4 regions of the Streptomyces sp. NEAU-sy36 genome follow, and region 2 is predicted to be linked to each of the others. Evidence: riboswitches for the same ligand, from Rfam matches in the RefSeq annotation. Region 2 holds a riboswitch; each other region holds the start of a gene.

Evidence for each region. A riboswitch is a leader RNA that binds a small molecule or an ion and turns the genes downstream of it on or off. The one in region 2 is predicted to bind cyclic di-AMP.
Region 1: it holds a riboswitch for cyclic di-AMP, as region 2 does, so the genes downstream of both, HZZ00_RS28090 (M23 family metallopeptidase) here and HZZ00_RS33810 (transglycosylase SLT domain-containing protein) in region 2, are expected to answer to the same signal.
Region 3: it holds a riboswitch for cyclic di-AMP, as region 2 does, so the genes downstream of both, HZZ00_RS02815 (transglycosylase family protein) here and HZZ00_RS33810 (transglycosylase SLT domain-containing protein) in region 2, are expected to answer to the same signal.
Region 4: it holds a riboswitch for cyclic di-AMP, as region 2 does, so the genes downstream of both, HZZ00_RS35830 (M23 family metallopeptidase) here and HZZ00_RS33810 (transglycosylase SLT domain-containing protein) in region 2, are expected to answer to the same signal.

The regions. Positions count from the first base shown of each region.
Region 1 is NZ_CP058977.1:6,452,251-6,459,436, reverse strand. Features, by position in the region: gene HZZ00_RS28100 (pitrilysin family protein) at 377-1,771, shown strand; gene HZZ00_RS28095 (pitrilysin family protein) at 1,789-3,159, shown strand; cyclic di-AMP (ydaO/yuaA leader) riboswitch at 3,371-3,533, shown strand; gene HZZ00_RS28090 (M23 family metallopeptidase) at 3,546-4,289, shown strand; gene HZZ00_RS28085 (GntR family transcriptional regulator) at 4,528-5,214, shown strand; gene HZZ00_RS28080 (HPr family phosphocarrier protein) at 5,559-5,840, opposite strand; gene HZZ00_RS28075 (bifunctional GNAT family N-acetyltransferase/acetate--CoA ligase family protein) at 6,019-7,186, shown strand, end outside.
Region 2 is NZ_CP058977.1:7,707,033-7,714,218, forward strand. Features, by position in the region: gene HZZ00_RS33800 (outer membrane lipoprotein carrier protein LolA) at 1-445, opposite strand, end outside; gene HZZ00_RS33805 (polyprenyl synthetase family protein) at 740-1,750, opposite strand; cyclic di-AMP (ydaO/yuaA leader) riboswitch at 2,252-2,491, shown strand; gene HZZ00_RS33810 (transglycosylase SLT domain-containing protein) at 2,495-2,980, shown strand; gene HZZ00_RS33815 (HAD family hydrolase) at 3,011-3,823, opposite strand; gene fahA (fumarylacetoacetase) at 4,117-5,337, shown strand; gene HZZ00_RS33825 (M56 family metallopeptidase) at 5,543-6,481, shown strand; gene pntB (Re/Si-specific NAD(P)(+) transhydrogenase subunit beta) at 6,561-7,186, opposite strand, start outside.
Region 3 is NZ_CP058977.1:618,965-626,150, reverse strand. Features, by position in the region: gene HZZ00_RS02840 (NAD(P)/FAD-dependent oxidoreductase) at 1-484, opposite strand, end outside; gene HZZ00_RS02835 (Ppx/GppA phosphatase family protein) at 982-1,923, opposite strand; gene HZZ00_RS02830 (DUF501 domain-containing protein) at 1,920-2,459, opposite strand; gene HZZ00_RS02825 (septum formation initiator family protein) at 2,506-2,982, opposite strand; gene eno (phosphopyruvate hydratase) at 3,108-4,388, opposite strand; gene HZZ00_RS02815 (transglycosylase family protein) at 4,708-5,445, opposite strand; cyclic di-AMP (ydaO/yuaA leader) riboswitch at 5,450-5,619, opposite strand; gene HZZ00_RS02810 (transglycosylase family protein) at 5,803-6,879, opposite strand; gene HZZ00_RS02805 (cytochrome P450) at 7,087-7,186, opposite strand, start outside.
Region 4 is NZ_CP058977.1:8,138,938-8,146,123, reverse strand. Features, by position in the region: gene HZZ00_RS35845 (hypothetical protein) at 1-136, opposite strand, end outside; gene HZZ00_RS35840 (dihydrofolate reductase family protein) at 373-1,506, shown strand; tRNA gene HZZ00_RS35835 (tRNA-Met) at 1,573-1,646, shown strand; cyclic di-AMP (ydaO/yuaA leader) riboswitch at 1,957-2,125, shown strand; gene HZZ00_RS35830 (M23 family metallopeptidase) at 2,133-3,179, shown strand; gene HZZ00_RS35825 (aldo/keto reductase) at 3,253-4,197, shown strand; gene HZZ00_RS35820 (PrsW family intramembrane metalloprotease) at 4,225-5,613, opposite strand; gene trmB (tRNA (guanosine(46)-N7)-methyltransferase TrmB) at 5,656-6,456, opposite strand; gene lhgO (L-2-hydroxyglutarate oxidase) at 6,529-7,186, opposite strand, start outside.

The DNA.
Region 1 (7,186 bases), 1.3 Mb from region 2:
AAGCGGTTGACGGATCTGTCGCGGACCATTGTGGACCGGGGCACTGACAAGCCGGGCCGCGACCCGGTCCACGAGCCGTTCGCCGGCGGGCTCCACGACCCGCCCGCGAACGGCCCCGGACCATGCCGCGCCCGGTTCCGGGCCCGGGCGTCGCTCCGCCCGGCCCCCGCCCGCACCCCTGTCCGCACCCCGGCCCGCGCGGCTCGCCCGGCGCCCCGGGCGATCACGGATCCGGGTCCGACGCAGGCTACGCGATCCGCTGTGGGCGTACGTGCCGCGGGAACTTCGCCGGGGCCTCGCACGCTTTGCATACAGTGGCAGGAACGGCAGGAAAAACGCGGTTTCCACAACCGCCTCCGCTCGCGAAGGGACGTACATGCCCATGGGTCACACGACCACAGCCGAGGCAGGCTCCGGGGGCCTGACAGCGACCGAGCACCGCCTGGCCAACGGTCTGCGCGTGGTGCTCTCCGAGGACCACCTGACCCCCGTGGCGGCCGTCTGCCTCTGGTACGACGTCGGCTCCCGCCACGAGGTCAAGGGGCGCACCGGCCTGGCCCACCTTTTCGAGCACCTGATGTTCCAGGGCTCGGGGCAGGTCAAGGGCAACGGCCACTTCGAACTGGTGCAGGGCGCCGGCGGCTCGCTCAACGGCACCACCAGCTTCGAGCGCACCAACTACTTCGAGACCATGCCCGCCCACCAGCTGGAGCTGGCGCTCTGGCTGGAGGCCGACCGCATGGGCTCCCTGCTGACCGCCCTGGACGACGAGTCCATGGAGAACCAGCGGGACGTCGTGAAGAACGAGCGCCGCCAGCGTTACGACAACGTTCCCTACGGGACGGCCTTCGAGCGGCTGACCGCCCTGTCGTATCCCGAGGGCCACCCGTACCACCACACGCCGATCGGCTCAATGGCGGACCTGGACGCGGCCACCCTGGAGGACGCCCGCCAGTTCTTCCGCACCTACTACGCGCCGAACAACGCGGTGCTCTCCGTGGTCGGCGACATCGACCCCGAGCAGACCCTCGCCTGGGTGGAGAAGTACTTCGGGTCCATCCCGTCGCACGACGGCAAGCCCGCGCCCCGGGACGGTTCCCTGCCGGACGTCATCGGCGAGCAGCTGCGCGAGGTCGTCGTCGAGGAGGTCCCGGCGCGCGCCCTGATGGCCGCCTACCGGCTGCCCCACGACGGCACCCGCGCCTGCGACGCGGCCGACCTCGCCCTGACCGTCCTCGGCGGCGGCGAGTCCTCCCGGCTCTACAACCGGCTGGTGCGCCGCGACCGTACGGCCGTGGCGGCCGGCTTCGGCCTGCTGCGTCTGGCCGGCGCGCCCTCCATGGGCTGGCTGGACGTGAAGACCTCCGGCGACGTGGAGGTGCCGGTCATCGAGGCCGCCATCGACGAGGAGCTGGCCCGGTTCGCCGAGGAAGGCCCCACCGCCGAGGAGATGGAGCGCGCCCAGGCCCAGTTGGAGCGCGAGTGGCTGGACCGGCTCGGCACGGTCGCGGGCCGCGCCGACGAACTGTGTCGCTACGCCGTCCTGTTCGGTGACCCGCAGCTCGCCCTGAACGCCGTGCCGCGCATCCTCGAGGTCACCCCGGAGGAGGTCCGGGAGGTCGCCAAGGCCCGTCTGCGCCCCGACAACCGCGCGGTCCTGGTCTACGAGCCCAAGTCCCCGGAGAACGTCGAGGACGCCGACCTGCCCGAGGACCCCGAGTCGGAAGCCACCGTAGAGGCCGGCAACGAGAACGAGGAGACGGCCAAGTGACCGAGCAGCTCGCCACCATGGACTTCCACCCCCGGCCACAGCCCGGTGAGGCCAGGCCCTGGGCCTTCCCGGCCCCCGAGCGCGCCGCGCTCGACAACGGCCTGACCGTGCTGCGCTGCCACCGACCCGGCCAGCAGGTCGTCGCCGTGGAGGTGCTGCTCGACGCGCCGCTGGACGCCGAGCCGGCCGGCCTGGACGGCGTGGCCACCATCATGGCGCGGGCCTTCTCCGAGGGCACCGACCGGCACTCCGCCGAGGAGTTCGCCGCCGAGCTGGAGCGCGCGGGCGCCACCCTCGACGCGCACGCCGACCACCCCGGCGTCCGGCTCAGCCTGGAGGTCCCCGCCTCCCGCCTGGCCAAGGGCCTCGGCCTGGTAGCCGACGCGCTGCGCGCCCCCGCCTTCGCCGAGAGCGAGATCGAGCGCCTGGTCCGCAACCGCCTGGACGAGATCCCGCACGAGCTGGCCAACCCCGCCCGCCGTGCCGCCAAGGAGCTGTCCAGGGAGCTGTTCCCGGCGGCCTCGCGCATGTCCCGGCCGCGCCAGGGCACCGAGGAGACCGTCGAGAAGATCGACGCCCCCGCCGTACGCGCCTTCTACGAGCGCCATGTGCGCCCCGGCACGGCCACCGCCGTGGTGGTCGGCGACCTCACCGGCATCGACCTGGACGCGCTGCTCGCCGACACCCTGGGCGCCTGGACCGGCACGCCCGGAGAGCCCCGGCCCGTGCCGGCGGTGACGGCCGACGACACCGGACGCGTCGTCATCGTGGACCGGCCCGGCGCCGTCCAGACGCAGCTGCTCATCGGCCGGATCGGCCCCGACCGGCACGACCGGGTGTGGCCCGCCCAGGTGCTCGGCACCTACTGCCTCGGCGGCACCCTCACCTCCCGCCTGGACCGCGTGCTGCGCGAGGAGAAGGGCTACACCTACGGGGTGCGCTCCTTCGGCCAGGTCCTGCGCTCGGCCCCGGACGGCACCGGCGCGTCGATGCTCGCCATCAGCGGCTCGGTGGACACGCCCAACACCGGCCCCGCCCTCGACGACCTGTGGAAGGTGCTGCGCACCCTCGCGGCGGAGGGCCTGACCGACGCCGAGCGGGACGTCGCCGTGCAGAACCTCGTCGGGGTCGCGCCGCTGAAGTACGAGACCGCGGCGGCCGTCGCGAGCACCCTCGCCGACCAGGTCGAGCAGCACCTGCCCGACGACTTCCAGGCGACGCTGTACCGGCAACTGGCCGCCACGGGCACGGTGGAGGCGACCGCGGCCGTCGTCAACGCCTTCCCGGTGGACCGCCTGGTGACCGTCCTGGTCGGTGACGCGGCGCAGATCAAGGCGCCGGTCGAGGCGCTGGGGATCGGCGACGTCACCGTGGTGGCGGCCGAGTAACGGCACACAGGGGACGGGGCCCTGGCGACCTACGGGTCGTCAGGGCCCCTGTTGTTCCACTCTCTTCCTCAGATGTCCGAATTGGGGCGGAGGTTGCCCGTCTGCCCTGTGGGATGCGCTACAAAAACCCTGATCTGTTTGGGGATCGAGAGCCGGTCCGCTTAGCGTCATCCGGGCTGTTCGTCGGGCAGTGCGCCGCACCCGCGGCACCGGACAGTCATCGCCGAGTCCCCGTACGGCGCGAGCCAGGGGAGCCGGGGACCCACACGTCCCTGGGGTGAATCGGGCACCCGCGCGTGACGCGAGGGAGTCCGTAGGAGACCTTCCTGCTCCGAACCCGTCAGCTAACCCGGTAGGCGAGAGGGAAGGAAAGGACCAGCCACTCCATGGCGTTCATGTGCGCCACCGGGAAGCACCGCAAGCCCGGCCGGGTCAAGCGAACCACCGCCCAGGCGGCCGGTGTCGCGGCCCTGACGACCACCGGCGTCATCGGCACCCTCGCGGCCTCCCCGGCGCTCGCCGCCGAGCGCCCCGCGGAACAGACCGGCCTCACCCCCGTACTCGCCGCGAGCGACGACGTCGCCGCGCACATCGACGCGCAGGCCGCCGCCCAGCAGCGGGCCGCCGAGCGCAAGGCGGCCCAGGAGGCCGCTGCCAAGCGGGTGAAGGAGGCGCGCGAGGCGGAGGCCCGTGCCGCCCGCGAGGCCGAGCGCAAGCGGCTGAACGCCTTCGTCGCCCCGATCGCGCACTCCTACGTGTCCACCGGTTACGAGGCCAGCAGCTCGCTGTGGTCCTCCGGGTCCCACACCGGCATCGACTTCCATGCCGCCGGCGGCACCCCGGTGCACGCGGTCGGCGTCGGCACCGTCGTCTCCACCGGCTGGGGCGGGGCGTACGGCAACCAGATCGTGATCCGCATGGCCGACGGCATGTACACCCAGTACGGCCATCTGTCGTCCATCGGCGTCACGGTGGGCCAGCAGGTCACCGCCGGCCAGCAGATCGGCCTGTCCGGCGCCACCGGCAACGTCACCGGCCCGCACCTGCACTTCGAGGCGCGCACCAGCCCCGACTACGGCTCCGACGTCGACCCCGTCGCCTACCTGCGCAACCACGGCGTGAACGTCTGACCGAGCCAGCGCGACCCCGCACGGCACCCGAAGCCCCGGCCACCGAGCCGGGGCTTTCGCCTTTTCCCGCGGTGCTCCGGTGGTCCCGTGTTCCGGCGGCCCCTGTCCAAAAAATATCCCCGGATTCCGGTCCGCCGTCGGAAAAGGCGGTGCGGTGGAATAGAGTCACCGGAATAGAGTCATGGGAAAACGCGTCCGTCGTCGGCGTCGTGTCGCGGGATCAAGACGGAGGTCGGTCATGCGTATTCCGGCGCAGTCGGTGTGCACGGCGATCCGGGACGACATCGTCGCGGGCGTCCTCGAACGCGGCGGCCGTCTCACCGAGGAGGTGCTGGCCCGCCGTTACGGGGTCTCGCGCGTCCCCGTGCGCGAGGCCCTGCGTACCCTGGAGGCGGAGGGCTTCGTGGTGACGCGCCGGCACGCGGGCGCCTGTGTGGCCGAGCCGAGCGAGCAAGAGGCCGCCGACCTGCTGGAGATGCGTCTGCTCCTGGAACCGCTCGGCGCCGCCCGGGCCGCCCGGCGGCGCACCGAGGCGCATCTGAAGGTGCTGCGCGGACTGGTCAGGCTGGGGCAGGAGCGCGCCCGGCGGGGCGACGGCGAAGAACTGCGCGCACTGGACGGCTGGTTCCACGAGACGCTGGCCCAGGCCTGCGGCAGCCCCTCGCTGACCTCCACCCTCCTCCAGCTGCGCCACAAGATCGCCTGGATGTACGTGCTCGACGCGCCGCCGGACCCGGTCGGCACCTGGACGGAGCACGGCGCGATCGTGGACGCGGTGGCGCGCGGAGACGGGGCGCGCGCCCGCACGGTGACCGCGCTGCACGCCGAGCGGGCGGCGGCCGAGCACCGGCTGCGCGTGCCCGGTGGCGCCGAGCGCGTGAGGACTTCGCAACATGCCGTAAACATGTCGGGCGCACAGAATTAACACGGGTGCCGTATACAAAGGGGTGGGTATTCTACGGGCCGGTATTTCCCCTATTTCTCCGGTGCCGTGAATTGCGGACCCCGGGTGAATGGGGTGGGCGTTCCACTGTGAAAGCGCCGGAAATCGCGAATTCAGACTCGCTCGCGATGGCCGCAAGGGGGACTCGCGGGTCTTCGCCGGTCCGCCGGTCGCCGTCGTGCGGTGCGGGCGGTGGCGGGACGGCCCGCACCGTCACCCCGCCCGCGCCGAGCCGGCGGACCGGCCCGAACCGGGCGTCATGGGAGTGCGGAACCGGGCGTCGCGCCACTGCGCGGAAGCCCGGCCCCTCGAAGGCCCGATGCCGCTCAGACGGTCTCGGGCAGCTCGTCCAGTCCCTCGGCGACCAGCTTGGCCAGCCGGTCCAGGGCGGCCTCGGCGCCCTCGGCGTCGGAGGCGAGCACGATCTCCTCGCCGCCCTGGGCGCCCAGCCCCAGGACGCCGAGCATGCTGGCCGCGTTGACCGGGGTGCCACCGGCCTTGGAGATCGTCACCGGGATGCCCGAGGCCGACGCGGCCCGGACGAAGATGGAGGCGGGGCGGGCGTGGAGACCCTCGGCCCAGCCGACGTTGACGCGGCGCTCAGCCATGTGTTGCTGCCCTTCACTCTTCAGGGTTGTCTAGACCAGTCTTCCATATGGTGAACCGTGCCTGGAGAGGGGCTGCGCACCCCCTCCACCGTGCCGTCGTGACCGCACCCTCGGCCCGGCGTCCGTCCCCACAGACTGCCCCGCGCCGTTGCCGGACGCTAGCCGTACTCTGGGGCGCATGCGAACCTCGGCGGAACCGCAGGGCCGGTACGAGTACCCCGCGCACTGGGAGGCGGACGTGGTGCTGCGGGACGGGGGCACCGCCCGCATCCGGCCCATCACCGTCGACGACGCCGACCGCCTGGTCCACTTCTACGAGCAGGTGTCGGACGAGTCCAAGTACTACCGCTTCTTCGCGCCCTACCCCCGGCTGTCCGCCAAGGACGTGCACCGCTTCACCCACCACGACTTCGTCGACCGGGTGGGGCTCGCGGCCACCGTGGGCGGCGAGTTCATCGCCACGGTCCGCTACGACCGCATCGGTGCCGGCGGCACCCCCGCGTCCGCGCCCGCCGACGAGGCGGAGGTCGCCTTCCTGGTGCAGGACGCCCACCAGGGCAGGGGAGTGGCCTCCGCGCTCCTGGAGCACATCGCGGCCGTCGCCCGCGAGCGGGGCATCCGCCGCTTCACCGCCGAGGTGCTGCCCGCCAACACCAAGATGATCAAGGTCTTCACGGACGCCGGCTACACCCAGAAGCGCAGCTTCGAGGACGGCGTCGTCCGCCTGGAGTTCGACATCGAGCCCACCGACCGCTCGCTCGCCGTGCAGCGCGCCCGCGAGCAGCGCGCCGAGGCCCGCTCGGTGCAACGGCTCCTCGCCCCCGGCTCCGTCGCGGTCATCGGCGTCGGCCGCGCCCCCGGCGGGGTGGGCCGCAGCGTCCTGGCCAACATCAAGGACGGCGGGTACGCGGGCCGCCTGTACGCGGTGAACAAGGCCTTCCCCGAGGACCTGGCGGAGGTCGACGGGGTGAGCGCGTACCACTGCGTGCGGGACATCGAGGGCCCGGTGGACCTCGCCGTCGTCGCCGTACCGGCCGAGTACGTGCCCGCCGTGGTCGCCGAGTGCGGGGAACACGGCGTCCAGGGGCTCGTCGTGCTCAGCGCCGGGTACGCCGAGAGCGGGCCCGACGGCAAGGAGCGGCAGCGGGCGCTCGTGCGGCAGGCACGGGCGTACGGCATGCGGATCATCGGGCCCAACGCGTTCGGCGTCATCAACACCGCCCCCGGTGTACGGCTGAACGCCTCCCTCGCGCCCGAGATGCCGCGCCCCGGCCGCATCGGCATGTTCGCCCAGTCCGGCGCCATCGGCATCGCGCTGCTGTCCCGGCTGCACCGGCGCGGCGGCG
Region 2 (7,186 bases):
TGTACTCGGCGCCCTGCTCGACGAGCGTCAGCTTCTGCCGGTCGGGGCCGTCGGCGGCGACGCGCAGGGTGTGCGTGCCGGTGACCAGCTCGGTGAGGCGGGACTGCGGGTCGGCGGGACCGGACCCCGCGCCGCGGGTCATGCCGGAGGTGAGGCCGCTCTCCAGGCCTCCGAGGTCGGGCAGGCCCAGGTCGGTGCCGACCTTCACGGTGCCGGACAGCCGCTGCACGTCGGACGCGGCGATCTTCTGGATGAGCTGCTGGGCGGTGATCCGGGGCAGGTCGGGGTCGCCGGAGTCGGCGAGGGCCGGGACCAGCCCGATCGTGGCCGCCGCCACCCCCACCACCGCGACCGGGACGGCGTACCGGGCGGCCCTGCGGCGGCCCGAGCGCGCTTCCTCGGCCCGGTCGGCGCCCTGTGCGTCGTCGGATTCGTACGGTGCCATGTGTGCCTTACCTCCGTCGTCGGCGGCGGCTGCTCTCACGCTGGTCCACCCGAGCCGCCGGTCTCACCCGAATCGGTGAGGAGTGGTGATGTCCGTGGTGTCCATACGACCAAATCCGCGCTGAGGAATCGTCAGACCACGGAGGCAACTCGGCGTACGACTGCGGTATGACACGCAAGGGACACCCCTAGGGGCTCGAACGGATCCCTATGGGCAGGATGGAGCACCCGGGCGGGCACGGCCACCCGGTGGGCGCCGGACGGGTCGGTCCCCGGCGTCCACCGGACCGGCCGGTCACCCGGTGCGGTGCACCACCGCGTCGCACAGCTCGATCAGCGCGACCTTGGCGTCGCACTCGCGCAGCGGCGCCAGCGCGGCGCGTGCCTCCTCGGCGTAGCGCACGGTGTCCCGGCGGGCCTGCTCCAGTGCCGGGTGGGCGCGCAGCGCGGTCAGCGCCTCGGCGTGCCGGGCGTCGTCGCTGAGGTCGGAGTCCAGCAGCTCGCACAGGGCGATGTCCTCCGGCAGGCCGAGCCGGGCGGCGCGCTCGCGCAGCCGGAGCACGGGGAGGGTCGCGATGCCCTCGCGCAGGTCGGTGCCGGGGGTCTTGCCGGACTCGTGGGAGTCGGAGGCGATGTCCAGGTAGTCGTCGGCGAGCTGGAAGGCCACGCCGAGCCGCTCGCCGTACTGGGTGAGCACGTCCACGACCGTCTCGTCGGCGCCGGACATCATCGCGCCGAACCGGCAGGAGACCGCCACCAGGGAGCCCGTCTTGCCGGCGAGCACGTCCAGGTAGTGCTCCACCGGGTCACGGCCGTCGGTGGGGCCCGCGGTCTCCAGGATCTGGCCGGTGACCAGCCGTTCGAACGCGAGGGCCTGCACCCGGACCGCCTCGGGGCCGAGGTCGGCGAGGATCTGGGAGGCGCGGGCGAAGAGGAAGTCGCCGGTGAGGACCGCGACGGAGTTGCCCCAGCGGGTGTTGGCGCTGTCCACGCCCCGGCGTACGGCGGCCTCGTCCATGACGTCGTCGTGGTACAGCGTGGCGAGGTGGGTCAGCTCCACCACCACGGCCGACGGCACCACTCCGGGCGCGTAGGGGTCGCCGAACTGCGCCGCGAGCATCACGAGCAGCGGCCTGAACCGCTTCCCGCCGGCCCGTACGAGGTGCTGCGCGGCCCCGGTGATGAACGGGACCTCGCTCTTGGTGGCCTCTAGCAGGCCTTCCTCGACAGCCGCCAATCCGGCCTGGACATCGGCTTCGAGAGCCTGGTCCCGCACGCTCAGCCCGAACGGCCCGACGACGGTCACGAGGGGTCTCCTGTCTGCTGGTGTCTGCTGGCGATTACACGGTTTGTCGATAGGTCGCTGCCATCACTCAAGTCAGCGTATCCGGTCCGGTTTCGATCACCGATAGCGCCCACCCGTCCAGCCCGGGCGGTATCGGAGCACATCCGGCACCCCTTCGATCGGATGAGAAGAACAGACATTTCTCGACTTAACAGGAAAATCCGAGCTTCGTCGCGAGCCCCGAGGTGAGCGGAGCATCCGCGCCACCCCACCGGGGGACGAATGCCGGGAATCCCCCATGCCCGATTTAACACAGTTTGCCATTTGGTGAATTGGGCCACACCCGCCCCCTGCCGCCGGCCGGCCACCCGGGACCCCCTATCGCCTTGCCCGGCAAGCGAGTTGAACGTTGGCAATCGCAAAGGATCAAGTACCCCATAGGCTAATGATCAAGGTCAAATGCCTCATCGGATGAATCCGGCACTTGTTCCCGACATGTGCTCTCGCATACGTTCCCGACCCATCGGGCGGACGCCGAATCCTGCCGCCGCCCGTACACCCATCAACGAACTCATTCGTACGGCAGGAGCGGGGGACCCAGGTAAGTCGCCGGACCGGACGACACACGTGACGCAGCGCATGCCGCGACACGCGGTCGCACCGGGTCGGCTTGGGGTTAAGCCGTGCCTCTCGCGGGGCACGGCCGGGCACCTCCCCGCCCGAACCCGACAGCTCACCTCGCAGGCGTAGGAGAGGAACGTCCCCATGCCTGCTGCCGTTCAGTCGCGCCGCACCCGCACCAACCGCGTCGTCCGTATGCTCGCCGTCGCCGGCACCGGCGCCGCCGTGATCGCCATGCCGCTCGTGGGGGCCGCCAGCGCCTCCGCGGCCACCGCCACCACCTCGGCCTCCGTCACCACCGCCGGGTACCCGAACAACCTCGACGGCTGGATCCGCGAGTCCCTGGCGATCATGAGCCAGAAGGGCATCCCGGGCTCCTACAACGGCATCTACCGCAACATCATGCGCGAGTCCTCGGGCAACCCGAACGCCATCAACCTGTGGGACTCCAACGCCGCCAAGGGCATCCCGTCCAAGGGCCTGCTCCAGGTGATCGACCCGACCTTCAACGCGTACCACGTGGCCGGAACCTCCTGGAACATCTACGACCCGGTCGCCAACATCACCGCCGCCTGCAACTACGCGGCCCACCGCTACGGCTCCATGGACAACGTCAACAGCGCCTACTGACCGGCGCCCGCCCGGGTCGACGGCACCCCGTCAACCCGCCGGGAACAGTCTTTCGAGGACGACGGCGATGCCGTCGTCCTCGTTCGACGTGGTGACCTCGTCGGCCACCGCCTTCAGCTCCGGATGGGCGTCGGCCATGGCGACCCCGTGCGCCGCCCACCGGAACATCGGGACGTCGTTGGGCATGTCGCCGAAGGCCAGCGAGCGTTCCGCGGCGACACCGAGCCGCTCGGCGGCCAGCGCCAGACCGGTCGCCTTGGTCACCCCGCACGGCTGGAGCTCCACCGTCCCCGGACCCGACATGGTGACCGTGGCCAGCGGCCCCACCACCGAGCGCGCCACCGCCGCCAACTCGTCGTCGGACAGGGTGGCGTGGCGCAGCAGCACCTTGCTGATCGGCGCCCCCCACAGATCGTCGCGCCGGCCCACCCGCACCGCGGGCAGCGTCGGATGGGGCATCCGGTAGCCCGGCTCGATCAGCGTGAGCCCCTCCACCCCGTCCTGGTCGACGGCCGCGTACACCTGCCCCACCTCGGCCTCGATCTTGCCGAGCGCGGCCTCGGCCTGCTCCCGGTCGAGCCGCACCGACCACAGCAGGCGGTCGGCCCCGGCGTCGTAGACCTGCGCCCCCTGCCCGCACACCGCGAGCCCCGTGCAGCCGAGGGCCGCCAGCAGCGGCCGCACTCTGGGGGCCGGACGGCCGGTCACCACCAGGTGCCGGGCGCCGGTCCGGGCCGCCCGCGCGAGCGCCGAGAGCGTGCGCTCGGAGACGGTGTCGTCGCCGCGCAGCAGCGTCCCGTCCAGGTCGGTGGCGATCAGTGCGTACGCGGGGGAGGGTGCCATGAGCAGAGAATACGGATCCCGCGACTCCGCCGACTCATCCGTCGTCGCGCGTACTTGCGTGCCGACCGCCCCCAAGTGCGCGCCGTGGCGCCCCTGATGGGGACCTGCCGCGGGCCGCGGCCGGATGTGCCGCCGGGCGCGCGGCACGGTCCGGGGGCCCGGCCCGGCCGGCCGGGGCGCGGCCGGGGCGCCCCCGGCGGGCACTGCCCAAGAGGCGCGTCGCGGCCGTAACGTGTGGCCGACCACATGGAACAGCGCCATGCATGGCCCGGATGAGAGCGAGGCAGTACCCCATGCCCCCCTTCGACGTCCCCGAGGGCGACCCCTTCGGTCCGCACAACCTTCCCTATGGCGTGTTCTCGCCCTCCGGCAGCCGGGAGCGCCGGGTCGGCGTCCGGCTCGGGGACCAGGTCCTCGACGCGGGCGCCGCGGCCGCCGCCCTGGGCTCGCCGCACCACGCGCTGCTCGCCCGCCCCACCCTCAACCCACTGCTCGCGGCGGGCCGCGCCGCCTGGTCCGAGGTGCGCGCCGCGATCACCTCCTGGGTCACCGACCCCGCGCACCGCGAGACCCTGGAGCCGCTCTTCCACCCGCTGTCCGAGGTGGACCTGCACCTGCCCTTCGAGGTCGCGGACTACGTCGACTTCTACGCCTCGGAGAACCACGCCCGCAACGTCGGCAAGATCTTCCGCCCGGACGCCCCGGACTCCCTCACCCCGAACTGGAAGCACCTGCCGATCGGCTACCACGGCCGCGCCGGCACCGTGGTGGTCTCCGGCACGGACGTCGTACGGCCCTCCGGGCAGCGCAAGGGCCCCGCCGACCCGGCGCCCGTGTTCGGGCCGTCGATCCGGCTGGACATCGAGGCCGAGGTCGGCTTCGTCGTGGGCGTGCCGACCGAGCTGGGGTCCCCGGTCGCGCTCGGCGACTTCCGGGAGCACGTCTTCGGGCTGTGCCTGCTCAACGACTGGTCGGCGCGGGACATCCAGGCCTGGGAGTACGTGCCCCTCGGCCCGTTCCTCGGCAAGTCGTTCTCGACCTCGGTGTCGGCGTGGATCACCCCGCTGGAGGCCTTGGAGCACGCCAAGACGGCCCCGCCCGAGCGCACCCACCCGCTGCTCCCCTACCTGGACGACGCCGCCCCCGGCATCGAGCCCGGCGGCTACGACCTGCGGATCTCGGTCGCCGTCAACGGCCACGTGGTGTCCGAGCCGCCGTTCTCCACCATGTACTGGACCGCCGCGCAGCAGCTCGCCCAGATGACGGTCAACGGCGCCTCGCTGCGCACCGGCGACCTGTACGGCTCCGGCACCGTCAGCGGGCCCGACGAGCGGCAGCGCGGCTCGCTGCTGGAGCTGACCTGGAACGGCCGTGACCCCCTCGACCTCCCCGACGGCAAGCGCGCCTTCCTGGAGGACGGCGACGTGGTGACGCTGTCGGCGTGGGCCCCGGGCCCGAACGGGACCAGCGTCGGACTCGGCGAGGTCACCGGGCGGATCGTGCCGTCGGTCTGATCCGGCACCGGGCGCCGCGCGCGGATGCCGGAGCGGACGGTCTGTGTTCCGGTACCTGACTCGCGGCGCCCCTCTTCGTCATACTGGCGAGGACAGGCACCACACCCCGGCGGGCGCCCGCGCGCACCGCCCCACGCCGCACCACCCGTACCCGCACCGCCCCTTTCCTTCCCGCCCCTCTCGGACCAGGAACCGGAGCCCCGGCATGACCGTCTGCCTGCTCCTGCTGAGCGTCGTCGCACTGACGGCGGCCGTACCGGCACCGCGCGCGCTGACCCGGGCCGACTGGCCCGAACGGGAACCCGTGGTCGCGCTGTGGGTGTGGCAGTGCCTGGTCGCCACCGTCCTGCTGTGCTGTCTGGCCGGGCTGACCCTCGGCGCCGCGGCCGTCTTCCGCACCGTGCGCGACCATGTGTTCGCCCCCGCGCCGCCCGCCGTCACGGCCGCCTACGACCTCTCCGCGGCCCCGGTGTGGGCCGCCCTGCTCACCGTGGGGCTGGCCTGCGGGGCCGCCTGGACGACCGCGATGCTCGGCCGGGAACTGGTGGAGGTCCGCCGCAGCCGGGGCCAGGCCCGCGCCCAACTGCGGGAGCGGGCGCCGGATCTGCCGGCCGGGCTGCCGGCCGCGCGCGGCCCGATGCTGGTCCTGGAGGACGAGTATCCGGACGCCTGGTGGCTGCCGGGCCACCCCCCGCAGCTGGTGGTGACCACCGGGGCGCTGCACCGGCTCACCGGCCATCAGCTGGACGCCGTCCTCACCCATGAACGCGGCCACGCGCGCGCCCACCACGACTGGCTGCTGCACCTGTCCGCCGCGCTCGCCGCGGGCTTCCCCCGGGTGCCGCTCTTCGCCCACTTCCGCGACCAGACCCACCGTCTGGTGGAACTGGCCGCCGACGACGCCGCCTCCCGGCGCTGCGGCCATCTGACCACCGCCCTCGCGCTGATCGAGCTCAACCAGCACCGGGGCGTCCTGTCCTGCGCCTCCAGCCGCCGGCTGCTGGGCGAGCGGGTGGACCGCCTGCTGGAGCCGCCCCCTCGGCTGCTGCGCCGCCACCGGGCCCTGACCACGACGGTGGCCGCGCTGGTGCCGCTCCTGCCGCTGCTGATCACCTTCGCGCCGGGGCTGACGGCGCTGTCCTGAACCGGTCGTGACGAGGGCCCGGCGACTCTTGCCGCCGGGCCCTGACGAAGCGTCACATGCGTGGGGGAAAGCCCTCGGACTACACCGCGGCGTGCATCGTCCGGGCCGCGGAGAGCGCCCCCACGATGTCGTCGACCCGTGCCTTGGCGTCGCCGAAGAGCATCTGGGAGTTCTCCCGGAAGAACAGCGGGTTCTGCACACCCGCGTAACCGGTGGCCATGGAGCGCTTGAAGACGACGACGTTCCGCGCCTCCCAGACCCGCAGCACCGGCATGCCCGCGATCGGGCTGGCGGGGTCCTCGGCCGCGGCCGGGTTGACGGTGTCGTTGGCGCCGATGACCAGGACGACGTCGGTCTCGGCCAGGTCGTCGTTGATCTCGTCCATCTCCAGCACGATGTCGTAGGGCACCTTCGCCTCCGCCAGCAGCACGTTCATGTGCCCGGGGAGCCGCCCGGCGACGGGGTGGACGCCGAAGCGGACGTCGACACCGCGCTCGCGCAGCAGGCGGGTCAGCTCGGCCACCGGGTACTGCGCCTGGGCGACGGCCATGCCGTAACCCGGCGTGATGACCACGCTCGACGCGGCGGCCAGCAGTTCGGCGGTCTCCTCGGCCGAGATCTCGCGGTGCTCACCGTGCGCGCCGCCGTCGGAGGCCGTGGCCTCGATGCCGAAGCCGCCGGCGATGACCGAGATGAACGACCGGT
Region 3 (7,186 bases), 7.1 Mb from region 2:
GGCGGATCTCCTCGTCGGTCGTGGAGTCGGCCTTGTCCAGCTGCTCCAGGACGTGGTTGCGCAGGCCGATGGACTCCTCGATGCCCTTCATGCCGATGCCCTGCTCGGCGAGGCCGGGGATCGGGAAGGTGCGGGAGACCGCGCCCATGGCGATGACCAGGTAGTCGAACGGCAGCTCGTACGCCTCGCCCACCAGCGGGGCGATCGTGGCGACCTTGCGGTCCTGGTCGATGGTGGTGACCCGACCGGTGAGGATCTCCGCCTTCGGCAGCACGCGTCGCAGCGGGACGACGACGTGGCGAGGGGAGATGCTGCCGGCGGCGGCTTCGGGGAGGAAGGGCTGGTAGGTCATGTACGACCGGGGGTCGACGACCGTGACGGTCGCCTCGCCGTAGCGCATCTTCTTGAGGATGCGCCGAGCTGCGTACAGGCCTACGTACCCACCGCCTACTACGAGGATCCTGGGACGCTCCGTGGTGCTCATGGCATCGAGTATCCACCCGCCCCAGGGGGGTGGCTCGTGCGCCCCTTCACAAGCTTCTGGAGGGGCTGTGTTAAACTCCGCGACCCGCGTGACGCAGGTCATGCGGACCCGGGGGAACCGCGCGGCGGTTCGTACCGTTGTCAAGGCCGTGTGAGCTGCCCGTCCGGGTCCGCGAGATGATCGCGAAGACTCCGGGACGGCCTCTGGAACACCCCCTTCCGGCCATCTTTGCGCGCGTCATCTGAACATGTTCAAACGGGTTTTGACCCCCCGGAAGGGCCAACCGGCCCCCTTCGGGCACCGGTCGGGACCCATTTCCTTGTGAAGAACTTCACGAAGGTTTCCGCCGGGATGCCGACGAGGGGCCCGCGAGGGCCCCTCGAAGTCGCTCAAACGTTATCCGACCTGCTCAGCCGGACGCTACCCACCAGTAACAAAGTGGCCTGCGCCACCGCCCGAGCGCCAGGGGCGGGGCGTGTGCCGCGGCCGGGAGGCGGTCAGGCCAAGGACCACCCGATGCCGTCGAGGATGTCGTGCTCCGACACCACGACCTCCTGGGCACCGATGCGCTCCATGATCGCCAGGAGGACGAGGGAGCCCGCGCCGATGACGTCGACGCGGCCCGGGTGCATGGACGGGATGGTGGCGCGTTCGGCGTGGGTGGAGTGCAGGAGGCGGTCGGTGATCTCGCGGACCCGGGCCAGGGAGACGCGGGAGTGGTGGATGCGCGCGGAGTCGTACTCGGGCAGGTCCTGCGCGATCGCCGAGACGGTGGTGACCGAGCCGGCCAGGCCCACCAGGGTGCGCGCCTCGCGCAGCGGCACCGTCCGCTCCGCGAGGTCCAGGGCGGCCTCGATGTCGGCCCTTATCGCGGCGATCTGCTCCTCGGTGGGCGGGTCGGAGACCTCGCCGCCGTGCACCAGGTGCCGTTCCGTCATCCGCACACAGCCCACGTCCACCGAGCGCGCGGCCCGCACCTGGTCCTCGCCGACGACGAACTCGGTGGAGCCGCCGCCGATGTCCACCACCAGATAGGGCCGGGCGAGGTCCTCGCGGCCGGTCAGCTCCTTGGTCGCGCCGGTGAAGGAGAACTCGGCCTCCTGGTCGCCGGTGATGACCTCCGGCTCCACGCCGAGGATGTCCAGCACCCCGCGCACGAACTCGTCGCGGTTCTCGGCGTCGCGGGAGGCTGAGGTGGCGACGAAGCGCAGCCGCTCGGCGCCGTGCTTCTTGATGATCTCCGCGTAGTCGCGGCAGGCGGCGAAGGTCCGCTCCAGCGCCTCGGGGGCGAGCCGGCCCGTGCGGTCGACGCCCTGGCCGAGCCGCACGATCGTCATCCGGCGGTCCAGGTCGACCAGTTCGCCCGTCGCCGGGTCCGCGTCCGCGACCAGCAGCCGGATGGAGTTCGTACCGCAGTCGACGGCGGCGACACGGGTCACTGCGCTTCCCCCTTCGGTTCCCGCTCGGACGTCACGCACGCGCCCTTGCGCCACCACTCGGGCAGCATCGCGAGCGCCTCGTCGCCGAGCGGGTTGACGCCCGGGCCCGCGGCCAGCGAGTGGGCGACCAGGACGTGCAGGCACTTCACCCGGTCCGGCATGCCGCCGGCGCTCGGGAAGTCCCGCAGGACCTCGATCTCGTCCCGGCGCCGGATGTAGTCCTCGTGCGCGGCCCGGTAGGCGGCGGCCAGCTCCGGGTCGCTCTGGAGGCGCTCGGTCATCTCCTTCATCACGCCGTTCGCCTCCAGCGTGCCGATGGCCGAGGCGGCCTTGGGGCACGTCAGGTAGTACAGCGTCGGGAAGGGCGTGCCGTCGGGCAGGCGGGGCGCCGTCTCCACGACGTCCGGCTGGCCGCACGGGCAGCGGTGTGCGATGGCCCGCAGGCCCCGCGGGGGTCGGCCCAGCTGCTGCTTGAACGCCTCGACGTCCGCGTCGGTGGGCTCGGTGCGCGGAGTGGGCGGCGGAGGGGTTTCCATGACTGCTTTCAGACTGGCTTTCTGTGGGTCACCGGCACGGGGCCGGTCACTGGTCGGAGGCGTCGGACTTGTCGACCCCGTCCCAGATGTTGGTGTACCAGGGCCGGTGGGCGGCCCTCAGGTCGGCGCGGGACTGCCGGGCCGCGCCCGGATCGATGACCACGTACCCGGTCTCGCCGGGCTTCACATAGTGCAGCCGCTTGCGGATCTGCTGCTCGGCGTAGGCGTCGTCCTGCCAGCGGGCCTTGAGGTCGCGCAGCTGTTCGACGCGTTGCCGGGCCTCGGTCTCCTGCCGCTGGAGATCGGAGATCTGGGCGCGCTGGGAGACGTACTGCCGCATCGGGTAGGCCAGGGCGACGACCAGCGAGCACAGCACCAGCGCGAGCAGCGCCGCCCGGCCGGTCAGCCGCGAGCGGCGGGCCTGCCGTTTGGTCTGCGAGCGGTAGACCCGGGCCGCCGTCTGCTCGCCCAGCAGCCGCAGTCTGGTCGTGGTGGAGAAACGGTCCCGGTCCTTGACGGCCATGTCGGCTCTCCGCCTCCCCTTTCACACGTGCGTACGTCCCCGGACACGGTACGGGACCGGGTACGGGGACGTACGTACGACTGGCCAAGTCCCGGCCCGGAGCGGGTCGGGACCGGCCGGGTGGATCAGCCCTTGAAGCGCGGGAAGGCGCTGCGGCCGGCGTACACCGCGGCGTCGTCCAGGATCTCCTCGATGCGCAGCAGCTGGTTGTACTTGGCGACGCGCTCGGAGCGGGCCGGGGCGCCGGTCTTGATCTGGCCGCAGTTGGTGGCGACGGCCAGGTCGGCGATGGTGACGTCCTCGGTCTCGCCGGAGCGGTGCGACATCATGCACTTGAAGCCGTTGCGCTGGGCCAGCTCGACGGCGTCCAGGGTCTCGGTCAGCGAGCCGATCTGGTTGACCTTGACCAGCAGGGCGTTGGCGGTGCCCTCCTCGATGCCGCGGGCGAGGCGCTCGGGGTTGGTGACGAACAGGTCGTCGCCGACCAGCTGGACCTTGTCGCCGAGCTTGTCGGTGATGACCTTCCAGCCGGCCCAGTCGTCCTCGAACAGCGGGTCCTCGATGGAGACCAGCGGGTAGGCCGCCACCAGCTCCTCGTAGTACTCCGTCATCTCGGCGGCGGAGCGCTCCTTGCCCTCGAAGAGGTACTTGCCGTCCTTGTAGAACTCGGAGGCGGCGACGTCGAGCGCCAGGGCGATCTGCTCGCCGGGGGCGTAGCCGGCCTCCTTGATGGCCTCCAGGATGAGGTCCAGGGCCTCGCGGTTGGAGCCCAGGTTCGGCGCGAAGCCGCCCTCGTCGCCGAGGCCGGTGGCCAGGCCCTTGTTCTTCAGGACCTTCTTCAGGGTGTGGTAGACCTCGGCACCCCAGCGCAGCGCCTCGGAGAAGGACTCCGCGCCGATCGGGGCGATCATGAACTCCTGGATGTCCACGTTGGAGTCGGCGTGCGAGCCGCCGTTCAGGATGTTCATCATCGGCACCGGCAGCAGGTGCGCGTTGGGGCCGCCCAGGTAGCGGAAGAGCGGCAGGTCGGACGCCTCGGAGGCGGCGTGCGCGACGGCCAGGGAGACGCCGAGGATGGCGTTGGCGCCGAGCGAGCCCTTGTTGTCGGTGGCGTCCAGGTCGAACATGGCCTGGTCGATCAGCCGCTGCTCGGTGGCGTCGTAGCCGACCAGCTCCGGGCCGATCTGCTCGATGACGGCGAGGACGGCCTTCTCGACGCCCTTGCCCTGGTAACGGTTGGGGTCACCGTCGCGCAGCTCGATGGCCTCGAAGGCGCCGGTGGAGGCGCCGGACGGGACGGCGGCACGGCCGGTGCTGCCGTCGTCGAGGCCGACCTCGACCTCGACCGTGGGGTTGCCTCGGGAGTCCAGGATTTCCCGGGCTACGACGACGTCGATGGACGGCACGAGCATCTCCTTCTTGGATGTGACGCTGGAAGTGCGGGGCGGTCTGCCTTACGGCTGTGCCTTGCGACTAGAGCCTAACCGTCCAGGGGTCGTCGGCCACCGACCGACCGTCCCGTGGACGGGAGGGACATGCAGACGGTACCCATTGTTCACCCGCGGAACAAAGGGGTTGCCGGATGAGACCCGGTTGAAGAGTGGGGAAACGAACGACCCCGCCCCGGCGCGTACGGGGGAGAACGCGCCGGGGCGGGGAGCCCGTGGGGACGGGGGCGGACCCTTGGGGGCGGGCCCGCCGGGCGGGGCCGTCAGCCGCCGGGGGTCACTTCAGGTGCAGCTGCTGGCCCGGGTAGATGAGGTCGGCGTTGTCGACGATGTCCTTGTTCAGCTCGAACAGCTTGTGCCAGCCGCCGGCCACGTGGTGCTTCGCCGCGATGGTGCTGAGGGTGTCACCGGTGACGACCTTGTACTCGCCGTCGCCCTTCTTGACCTTCTTGCCGGTCGGGGTGGTGACGGTCTTGCCCGCGCCGCTCGCGGAGGAGCCGGTGGAGCCGCCCGTGGACTTGCCCGTGGTGGACGGGGCCGTGCGCTGGGTGGAGCGGGTGGCGGCCTGCTCGTCGCCGGAGCGGGTGGAGGTGCCCGTGTGCGACGAGGAGGAGCCGGAGCCGGACGCGGAGCCGTTGTACGGGGTGCCCGACAGGCCCGTGCCGCAGACCGGCCAGGCGCCCTTGCCCTGCGCGGCCAGCACCTTCTCGGCGACGGCTATCTGCTGCGCCTTGCCGGCCTTGTCGGCGGTGGGGGCGTAGGCGGTGCCGCCGTACGCGGCCCAGGTGGAGGCGGAGAACTGCAGACCGCCGTAGTAGCCGTTGCCGGTGTTGATGGACCAGTTGCCGCCGGACTCGCACTGGGCGACCGCGTCCCACTGGGAGGCGGTGGCGGCGGAGGCGTTGCCGGCCGCCATCAGCGGGGCGGCGACGGCGGCACCGGTGACACCGGCGAGCGTGACGGCGCGAACGGCCTTGGACGGACGACGGTGCTTGCCCTTGCCGGAAAACAGCATGGAACGATCCCCTCACCGACGCCTGCGAGGTGAGCTGTCGGGTTCGGGCCGGTTGAGTTGCCCGGCCACCCCTCCCCTGGGAGGCGTGGCTTCACCCCAAGCCGGTCCGGCATCAACTGCCGGGCCCGGCGCTTACCTTGGGTCCCCCGCTCCTGCCTGCGGCGCTTGACGCGACGACTGTTCCCGGGCAGCCGCTGGCAGGATTAGGCGTTGCGGCCGCCGGGGCTCGTGGTGACGAGCGGCCTCGACCGTAGCCACGTGATCCGCGGAATTTCAAAGACGATCAGGGCTTCTGAGACTCATCCCACACTTTCACCAAACCGGACATTTGACGATCAAGTGGGGCGTCAACTCGCCCTAGCGGGCGTCCGTTTCGTCACCGACTTTCAGGGTCTGACCGGCGGTGATGTGATTCGGGTCGGCGCCCACGACCTTCTTGTTCACGGCGTAGAGCGCGTGCCATCCGCCGTGCACGTCAAGGGAGTCGGCGATGGTGCTCAGCGAGTCGCCGTCGCGGACGGTGTACGTGTCCGGTTCGCGGGAGGCGTGCCGCCCGGAGTCGGTGCCGTCCTGTCCGGTCGCCGTGCTTTCGTCCGCGGTGCCGCCGCGGTGCCGTCCGCCGCCGAGGGCTCCGGTGTCGACCAGGTTCCAAGAGCCGACGTCCTGGCGGGAATTGTCCGGGTCGCCGGTGGTCGGGGCGGGCGTGACCGTGCCCGCGGGTGCCGAGGGGGCGGTGGGGTCCGGGGCGGGGCCGCCGCCGGTATCGCCGGCGCCGCCGGAGCCGTGGGAGGCGCCCGGGTGCGGGGCCGCGTGCTTGCCGGTGTGCTTGCCGGTGCCGGTGCCGGAGGACGGGGCGGTGGACGGGTCGGCGGAGGAGGCGCTGCCGGTGCCGTCGTGGGTGCCGCCGCCGGAACCCTTGCCGGATCCGCTCGGGGTGGCGTCCTGGCCGCCGCCCGGGGTGCCGGAGGGCGTCGACGCGTCGGGCAGGCCGGAGGGGTCGGTCGTGCCCTCGTCCTGGCCCTTGCCGCCGACGCCCGGATCGACGTCCACCGAGCCGGAGTTGGGGGTCAGCCCGGACAGCAGGGCGCAGGTGGCCCAGGGCAGGGTGCCCTTGTCGGCGAGGATCTTCTCGGCCACGGCGATCTGCTGCGAGCGGCTGGCCTGGTCGGCGCTGGAGGCGTACTGGGTGCCGCCGTAGTGGATCCAGTCGTCCTGGGATATCTGGAGGCCGCCGTAGTAGCCGTTGCCGGTGTCGGCGCTCCAGGAGCCGCCGCTCTCGCAACCGGCGACCTTGTCCCAGGTGGTGCCGTCGGCCGCGTGGGCGCTCGCGGCGCCGAGCAGCGGGATGGCGATGGCGGAGCCGGTCACGCCGGCCGCGACGAGGAGGGCCGGAGCCTGACGGGGGCGGCGGTGACGACCGTTCCCGGAGATCATGCGGAAGCCTTTCGTGCGACTGCGGGGGCCGGCGCGGCGGGTGGTGCCGGTTCGCCACGCTGAGGGGTGAACGTAGCCGCACTCGATCACTTGTCACAAGTTCATGCCGCGCGGATCACGCGAAGATCACAGCGTGGGGCGTTCACCCTTCGCTCCGTCACACACCCTTCTCCCGGAACGGAACGGACCCCTCCGTTTCGGTCCGCGTCATCGGCCTCCCGGCGGCGTGAACTCCACGGGCAGGGTGCGCAGACCGCGCATGATGAGCCCGCCGCGCCAGCGCAGGTCGGCCGGGTCGGCGGCCAGC
Region 4 (7,186 bases), 430 kb from region 2:
GCTGACTGATTCTCTTCAGGAAATCGTCGAGGAGATCGGAGCAGCCGTCGGTGAACACCTCGCCTTCCTTGCTTTCCAGCCGGAACGTGACCGGCGAGTGGAGATTCAACGCGGTGCGTCTCTCAATGCGTGCCACGGTCAGCTAACGAGCCTCTCGGGAGGAGGGGGTGTGGGGCATTCGGGTGCTTCTGTAACTCGAAAGCGGGGTCCGGCGGTCGTATGACAGCAACTGGCGAAAATACGAATGCCGTTTCGGGAGCCCGCTGTCCTTCGGCGGGCACGACCGGGGACGCGCGCCCCCGGGGAGCGGGCCGGGCGACGGCGGGCCGCACACTTGAGCCGATGAGCACCGAGCGAGCCTTCACCGAGTCCATGCCGTACCCGTACGTCCTGCTGTCCGCCGCCGTCTCCCTCGACGGCTGCCTGGACGACACCGGACCCGAGCGGCTGCTGCTGTCCGGGCCGGCCGACTTCGACCGGGTCGACGCGGTACGGGCCTCGGCCGACGCCCTCCTGGTCGGCGCCGGCACGATCCGCGCCGACAACCCCCGGCTGCTGGTCGGCTCGCCCGAGCGCCGTGCCGCCCGGCTCGCCGAGGGGCGGCCGGAGCACCCGCTGAAGGTCACCGTCACCGCCACCGGCGACCTCGACCCCACCGCCCGGTTCTGGCACACCGGGGGCGACAAGCTCGTCTACACGACCGACCGCGGCGCCGCGCGGGCCGCCCGGCTGCTCGGCGGTGCCGCCGACGTCGTCCCGCTCGGCCCGGACCTCGACTGGCGGGCCCTGCTCGGCCATCTGCGCGCCGAGCGCGGGGTCGGCCGGCTGATGGTGGAGGGCGGGGGCACCGTGCACACCCAGCTCCTGCGGCAGGGGCTGGCCGACGAGCTCCAGCTGGCGGTCGCACCGCTGATCGTCGGCGACCCACGGGCCCCGCGGCTGTTCGGGCCCGGCCGCTACCAGGAGGGACGGCTGCGCCTGGTGGAGACCCGGCGGATCGAGGACGTCGTCCTGATGCGCTACGAGCCCACCGCGCCCGGCACCGGCCCGCTGCCCGCCGCCGCCGACCGGCACTGGCTGCGCACCGCCTGCGAGCTGGCCGCCCTGTGCCCGCCCTCCGGGACGGCCTTCAGCGTCGGCGCGGTCGTGGTCGCCGCCGACGGCACCGAGCTGGCCCGCGGCCACTCCCGGGAAGGGGACGACCCCGTGGTGCACGCCGAGGAGGCGGCGCTCGCCAAGATCGACCCCGCCGACCCGCGGCTGCCCGGCGCCACCGTCTACAGCAGCCTGGAGCCCTGCGCCCGCCGCGCCTCCCGCCCCGCGCCCTGCTCCGAGCTGATCCTGCGGTCCGGGGTGCGCCGGGTGGTGACCGCCTGGCGGGAGCCCGACACCTTCGTCGCGGGCGCCGACGGCACCGGTGTGCTGGTCCGCGGGGGCGCCGAGGTCGTCGTCCTGCCCGCGTACGAGGCCCTCGCCAAGGCCCCGAACCGGCATCTGCTCGGCTGAGCCGGACGGCCCGCCGCAAAGCCGTGTGCTGGGCACCCCGAACATGGCGTACACTGGAATCACCGACGCGGGGTGGAGCAGCTCGGTAGCTCGCTGGGCTCATAACCCAGAGGTCGCAGGTTCAAATCCTGTCCCCGCTACTGAAGACTCAGGGCCGGAATCCATGATCTGGATTCCGGCCCTGAGTGTTTTCCGACGGGTCCACGGCCCCCGTACGGCGCGTCACCCACGGTGACCGTGCGACCGCCGTACGCATAACAACTGAGTCACCATCAAAAACCCGATGACTCCTGAACACCGGCCAACTCGCCCGGATTGACAGCTCCTTGGGCGGTAAGTCCACGCCCCGGAGGCGTAATGATCAAGCCGAACGGCTTGGAAAGTGACGGCCGGGTCTATTAACGTTCGATAACGCAGCGCGGTCGTCCCAGCCGTCACCCGAGACGGCTCCGTGCGCACGCGCCGAATCCCGCAAGGGAACCGGGGAACCACCACCTTGGGGTGAATCACGCGGACACCGTCGTGAACTCAGCGAGTCCACGGCCGGTATACGCGCGTAGGAGACCTTCCTGCTCCGAACCCGTCAGCTAACCCGGTAGGCGGAGGAAGGAAAGGAGCACGCCCCCGTGGCGTCCAACCGGCCTGCCCCACAAGCCCCCTTCGTGCCCGCTCAACGCGATTCCGAGCCGTTCGGCCCCGGACCCGAGGGCGAGGGCTCCTGGGAGGAGTGGAACCCCACCGAGGAGTCCGTCGCCCCGGTCCGCGGCCGGCACCGCGTCGCCAAGCAGCGCGGCGGCTTCGCGCGCAGCTCCACCGTCCTCGGCGTCGGTGTGATCGCCGCCGTCGGCGCGGGCGGCATCGCCAGCGCCAACCCCGGCAAGGCCCCGGTCTCCCTCTCCATGCCGGACCTGCCGTCCGTCTCGGTGCCGCACCTGTCCTCCGTGGAGCACCTCCTCGGCGACGACTCCGCCGAGAAGCACCAGGTCACCGACACCGCGCTCACCGGCATCGGGCAGAGCACCCAGGACGGCACGCACACGGGCGCCGGCGAGGCCCTGCGCAACCGGATCATGGCCCAGGCCGAGCAGCAGCAGGGCCAGGCCGACAGCAAGGCCACCGCCGCCATGGTCGCCGCCGCCCAGCAGCAGAGCGACGCGGCGGCCGCCAAGGCGGAGAAGGAGGCCGCCGACAAGGCCGCCGCCGCCAAGCAGCGGGCCGAGGCCGACGCCAAGAAGGCCGCCGAGGCCAAGCGGCTGGCCGAACTGGCCAAGCAGTACACGCTGCCGGTCGTCTCGTACACGATCACCGGCACCTTCGGGCAGCCCGGCGCCATGTGGTCCTCCGGCTACCACACCGGCCTCGACTTCGCCGCCCCCACCGGCACCCTGATCAAGGCCGTCCACGGCGGCACCATCACCCAGGCCGGCTGGGCCGGCGCCTACGGCTACCGCACCGTCCTCACCCTGGACGACGGCACCGAGCTGTGGTTCTGCCACCAGTCCTCGATCAACGTCTCGGTCGGCCAGAAGGTCACCACCGGCGAGGTCATCGGCCGGGTCGGCGCCACCGGCAACGTCACCGGACCGCACCTGCACCTGGAGGTCCACCCGGGCGGGCAGGCCACCGGCGTCGACCCGGCGCCCTGGCTGCGCGACAAGGGCCTCAACCCCTGAGCACACCGGTCCCCGCGGGGACCGCGGACCGGCGGTGGAATGCGATCACCCGCCGCCGGTGTTGTCGTAGAGCATGACTTCTCTGCGCACACTGGGCTCCAGCGACCTTGAGGTCTTCCCGCTCTGCCTGGGCGGCAACGTGTTCGGCTGGACCGCGGACGAACAGGCATCCTTCGCCGTCCTGGACGCCTACACGGCCGCGGGCGGCAACTTCGTCGACACGGCCGACGTCTACAGCGCCTGGGTGGAGGGCCACCAGGGCGGCGAGTCCGAGACCGTCATCGGCAAGTGGCTCAAGGCCCGCGGCAACCGCTCCGACGTCGTCGTCGCCACCAAGGTCAGCCAGCACCCGCAGTACCAGGGCCTGTCCGCGGCCAACATCAAGGCCGCCGCCGACGCCTCCCTCGCCCGCCTGGGCACCGACTACATCGACCTCTACTACACCCACTTCGACCGGCCCGACGTGCCGGTGGAGGAGATCATCGGCGCCCTGGACGAGCTGGTGAAGGCCGGCAAGGTGCGGCAGATCGCCGCGTCCAACATCAGCGCCGAGCGGCTGCGGGAGTCCCTGGACTTCTCCGCCCGAGAGGGCCTGGCCCGCTACGTGGCGGTCCAGCCCCACTACAACCTGGTCTCCCGCGACACCTACGAGGGCCCGCTCCAGGACCTCGTCGCCCGTGAGGGCCTGTCCTCCGTGCCGTACTTCGCCCTCGCCGCGGGCTTCCTGACCGGCAAGTACCGTCCCGGCCGGCAGGTGGACAGCGCCCGCGCCAACCGGGCCGCGGAGTACGCGGAGACCGAGCGCGGCCAGAAGGTACTCGCCGCCCTCGACGAGATCGCCGCCGCCCACGAGGCACCGCACGCCACCGTCGCCCTCGCCTGGCTGGCCGCCCAGCCGACGATCACCGCCCCGATCGCCTCGGCGCGCACGCTGGACCAGCTCCCGGCCCTGCTGGGCGTCGGCGAGCTGAAGCTGACGGACGACGAGCTGAGGAGGCTGACGGACGCCTCGGCGTAACCGGCCGCTGCGGGCTCCCCTGCGGCGTCAGGTCCGGTACGGGTTGTACGACGTGGCGTACGGTGCCGCCGGGTAGCCGTACCCGGGCCCGCCGTACGCGGGACCGCCCTGTCCGGGGCCGCCGTATCCGTATCCGGGTCCGCCCCACCCCGGTCCGTACCCCTGGTCGTACGGCGCCGGGGCCCAGGCCGTCGGTGCCGGGGCCGCCGTGCGGGCCGCGTACTCCAGCGCGGGCCGGGCCGCGTCCCGGCGCTGCCACAGCTCGTCCAGCAGCTCCCGCTCGCGGGCGACGAAGCCGGCGCCGGCCCGGCCGCGCCGCCCCCGCCGCCGCAGCAGCGCCAGCGCGGTGGCCTGGGTCTCGTACCGGGCCACCGCGCGCGCCGTGGCCCGGCCGCCGTGGTGGCGGGCGAAGTCGCGGGCCATCCGCCGCGCCCGCATCGAGCCCAGGGCGAACGGCTCGGCCGGCCCCAGCCAGCCGGCCAGGACGTAGACGGGCAGCTCCTCGCGCACGGTGCGCAGCTCCCGCTGCCGGGTCCAGATCCCGAGCCAGGTCAGCAGCCCGAACACGGGCAGCATGAAAAGGCCGTAGACGGCGAGGAAGCCGAACTGGCCGAAGGTGGCGGAGCCGTTCCACAGGGCGTGCATGCACATCGCGAGCAGCAGCCCGCCGAGCGGCACCAGCAGCCGCCGGGCACGCTGGTGCGGGCCGCTCAGCGCGGCGACGCCGAAGCCGATGCCGGTGCAGGTGGTGAACAGGGGGTGCGCGAACGGGGACATCACGATGCGCACGAAGAAGGTGGCGGCGGTGACGGAGACGATGCCGTGGCCGCCGGTGAGCCGGTCGGTCCCGAAGGCCGTGCCCAGGTAGAGGATGTTCTCGGTGAACGCGAAGCCGGTGGCGGTGATCCCGGCTATCACCATCCCGTCCACGATCCCGGTGAAGTCGCGCCTGCGGAAGACGAAGACCAGCAGCACGGCCGCGGCCTTGGCGGACTCCTCGACGATCGGGGCTATCACCGTGGCGCCGAGGGTGTTGGCGCTCGCCGGGTCGGCGGTCGAGGTGGCTATCCACTTGGTCGCGAAGCTGTTGGCGACGATGGCTATGAGCGCCGCCGCGAAGGCACCCCAGCAGAACGCGAACACCAGGTTGCGCCAGGGGAAGGGGGCCACCCGGTCCAGCCAGCGGAACGCGGTGACCAGCCAGGGCACCGGCAGCACCGCGAGCCCGAGGCCCACCAGGAACCCCTCGGTCCCGGTCTCCCTGCGCACCAGCGCGAGGATGACCAGGCCGGACATGGCCAGCAGGGTGATCAGCGCGCCGTAGCGCACCCACCGCAGCTGCCACCAGTGCGGGTGCCGCAGCACCGCGTCGCCGGGGATCGGTGGGTACGTCGGATACGCAGGACTGGTGGCCACGGCATCGACCCTAACGGTGGCGGGGCGAGGGGCTGGAGCGGTTTACCGGCGGCGGAAGAGCAGATCGTTCACGACATGTCCCTTGTCCAGTCCCTGTCCCTCGAAACGGGTCAGCGGCCGGAACTCGGGCCGGGGCGCGAAACCGCCGTCGGCCTGCGTGTTCTCGAACTCCGGGTGGGCGCCGAGCACCTCCAGCATCTGCTCGGCGTACGGCTCCCAGTCGGTGGCGCAGTGCACCAGCGCGCCGGACTTCAGCCGGGTGGCGACGAGGTCGAGGAACTCCGGCTGGATCAGCCGCCGCTTGTGGTGGCGCTTCTTGGGCCAGGGGTCGGGGAAGTAGACGCGCAGCCCGTCGAGCGCGTCGGGGCGGAGCATCTCGCGCAGCAGGATGATGGCGTCGCCGTTGCCCACCCGGACGTTGTCCAGTCCGTTCTGGTCGGCGAGGTTCAGCAGATTGCCCTGGCCGGGGGTGTGCACATCCACCGCGAGCACATTGGTGCCGGGGTCGGCGGCGGCCATCCGCGCGGTGGCCTCGCCCATCCCGAACCCGATCTCCAGCACCACGGGACGGTCGTTGCCGAACAGCTCGGCGAGGTCGATCACCCGCTGTCCGTCGATGTCCAGCCCCCAGGCGGGCCACAGCCGCCGCAAGGCGTCGGCCTGCCCGGCGGTCACCCGGCTGCGGCGCGGCTGGAAGCTGCGGATCCGCCGCTCGAAGTGCGACCCGGCGGGATCGGCCCGGGGGCCGTCCGGGAACCGCGGCTCGCCCTTGGCCCGGGCACGCCGCACGGCGGCACCGGGGTCCCGCGGGGCCGGTTCGGTCAGGGCTTCGGGGGCATTCATCGCATCAGACACAGTACGACCGAGTCTACGGGCGCGACCGGGCCCGGCCCCAAGGCGTACTCGGTCACCTCCCTAACCGCCGACGGCGTCCAGCATCCCCAGCGCCCGGCGGGCGATCTCCCGGCCGATCGGCAGGGACGCGGTGGCCGCCGGGGACGGCGCGTTCAACACGTGCACCGCGCGGGCCCCCTCCTTGATCAGGAAGTCGTCCACCAGCGCGCCGTCGCGCAGCACCGCCTGGGCCCGCACCCCGGCCGGCGCCCGCACCAGGTCCTCGGCCCGCACCGCGGGCAGCAGTCTGCGCACCGCCTCCAGGAACGCTCCCTTGGACACCGAGCGGCGCAGCTCGCCCGCGCCGTACCGCCAGTGCCGGCGCGCCATCGCCCAGGAGCCCGGCCAGGCCATGGTCCCGGCCAGCTCGCGGGGGCGGACGACGCCCCAGCCGTACCCCTCACGGGCCAGCGCGGGCACCGCGTTGGGGCCGATGTGCACCACGCCGTCGACGCCCCGGGTCAGATGGACGCCGAGGAACGGGAACGCCGGGTCCGGCACCGGATACACCAGGCCCCGCACCAGCTCGGGCCGCGCCAGCTCGTAGTACTCCCCGCGGAAGGGCACGATCCGCACGCCCGGTTCGTCCCCGGTCAGCCGGGCCAGTTCGTCGCAGTGCAGTCCGGCGCAGTTCACCAGCACCCGGCCGCGCACGACGTCCCCGCCCGCGGTGCGCACG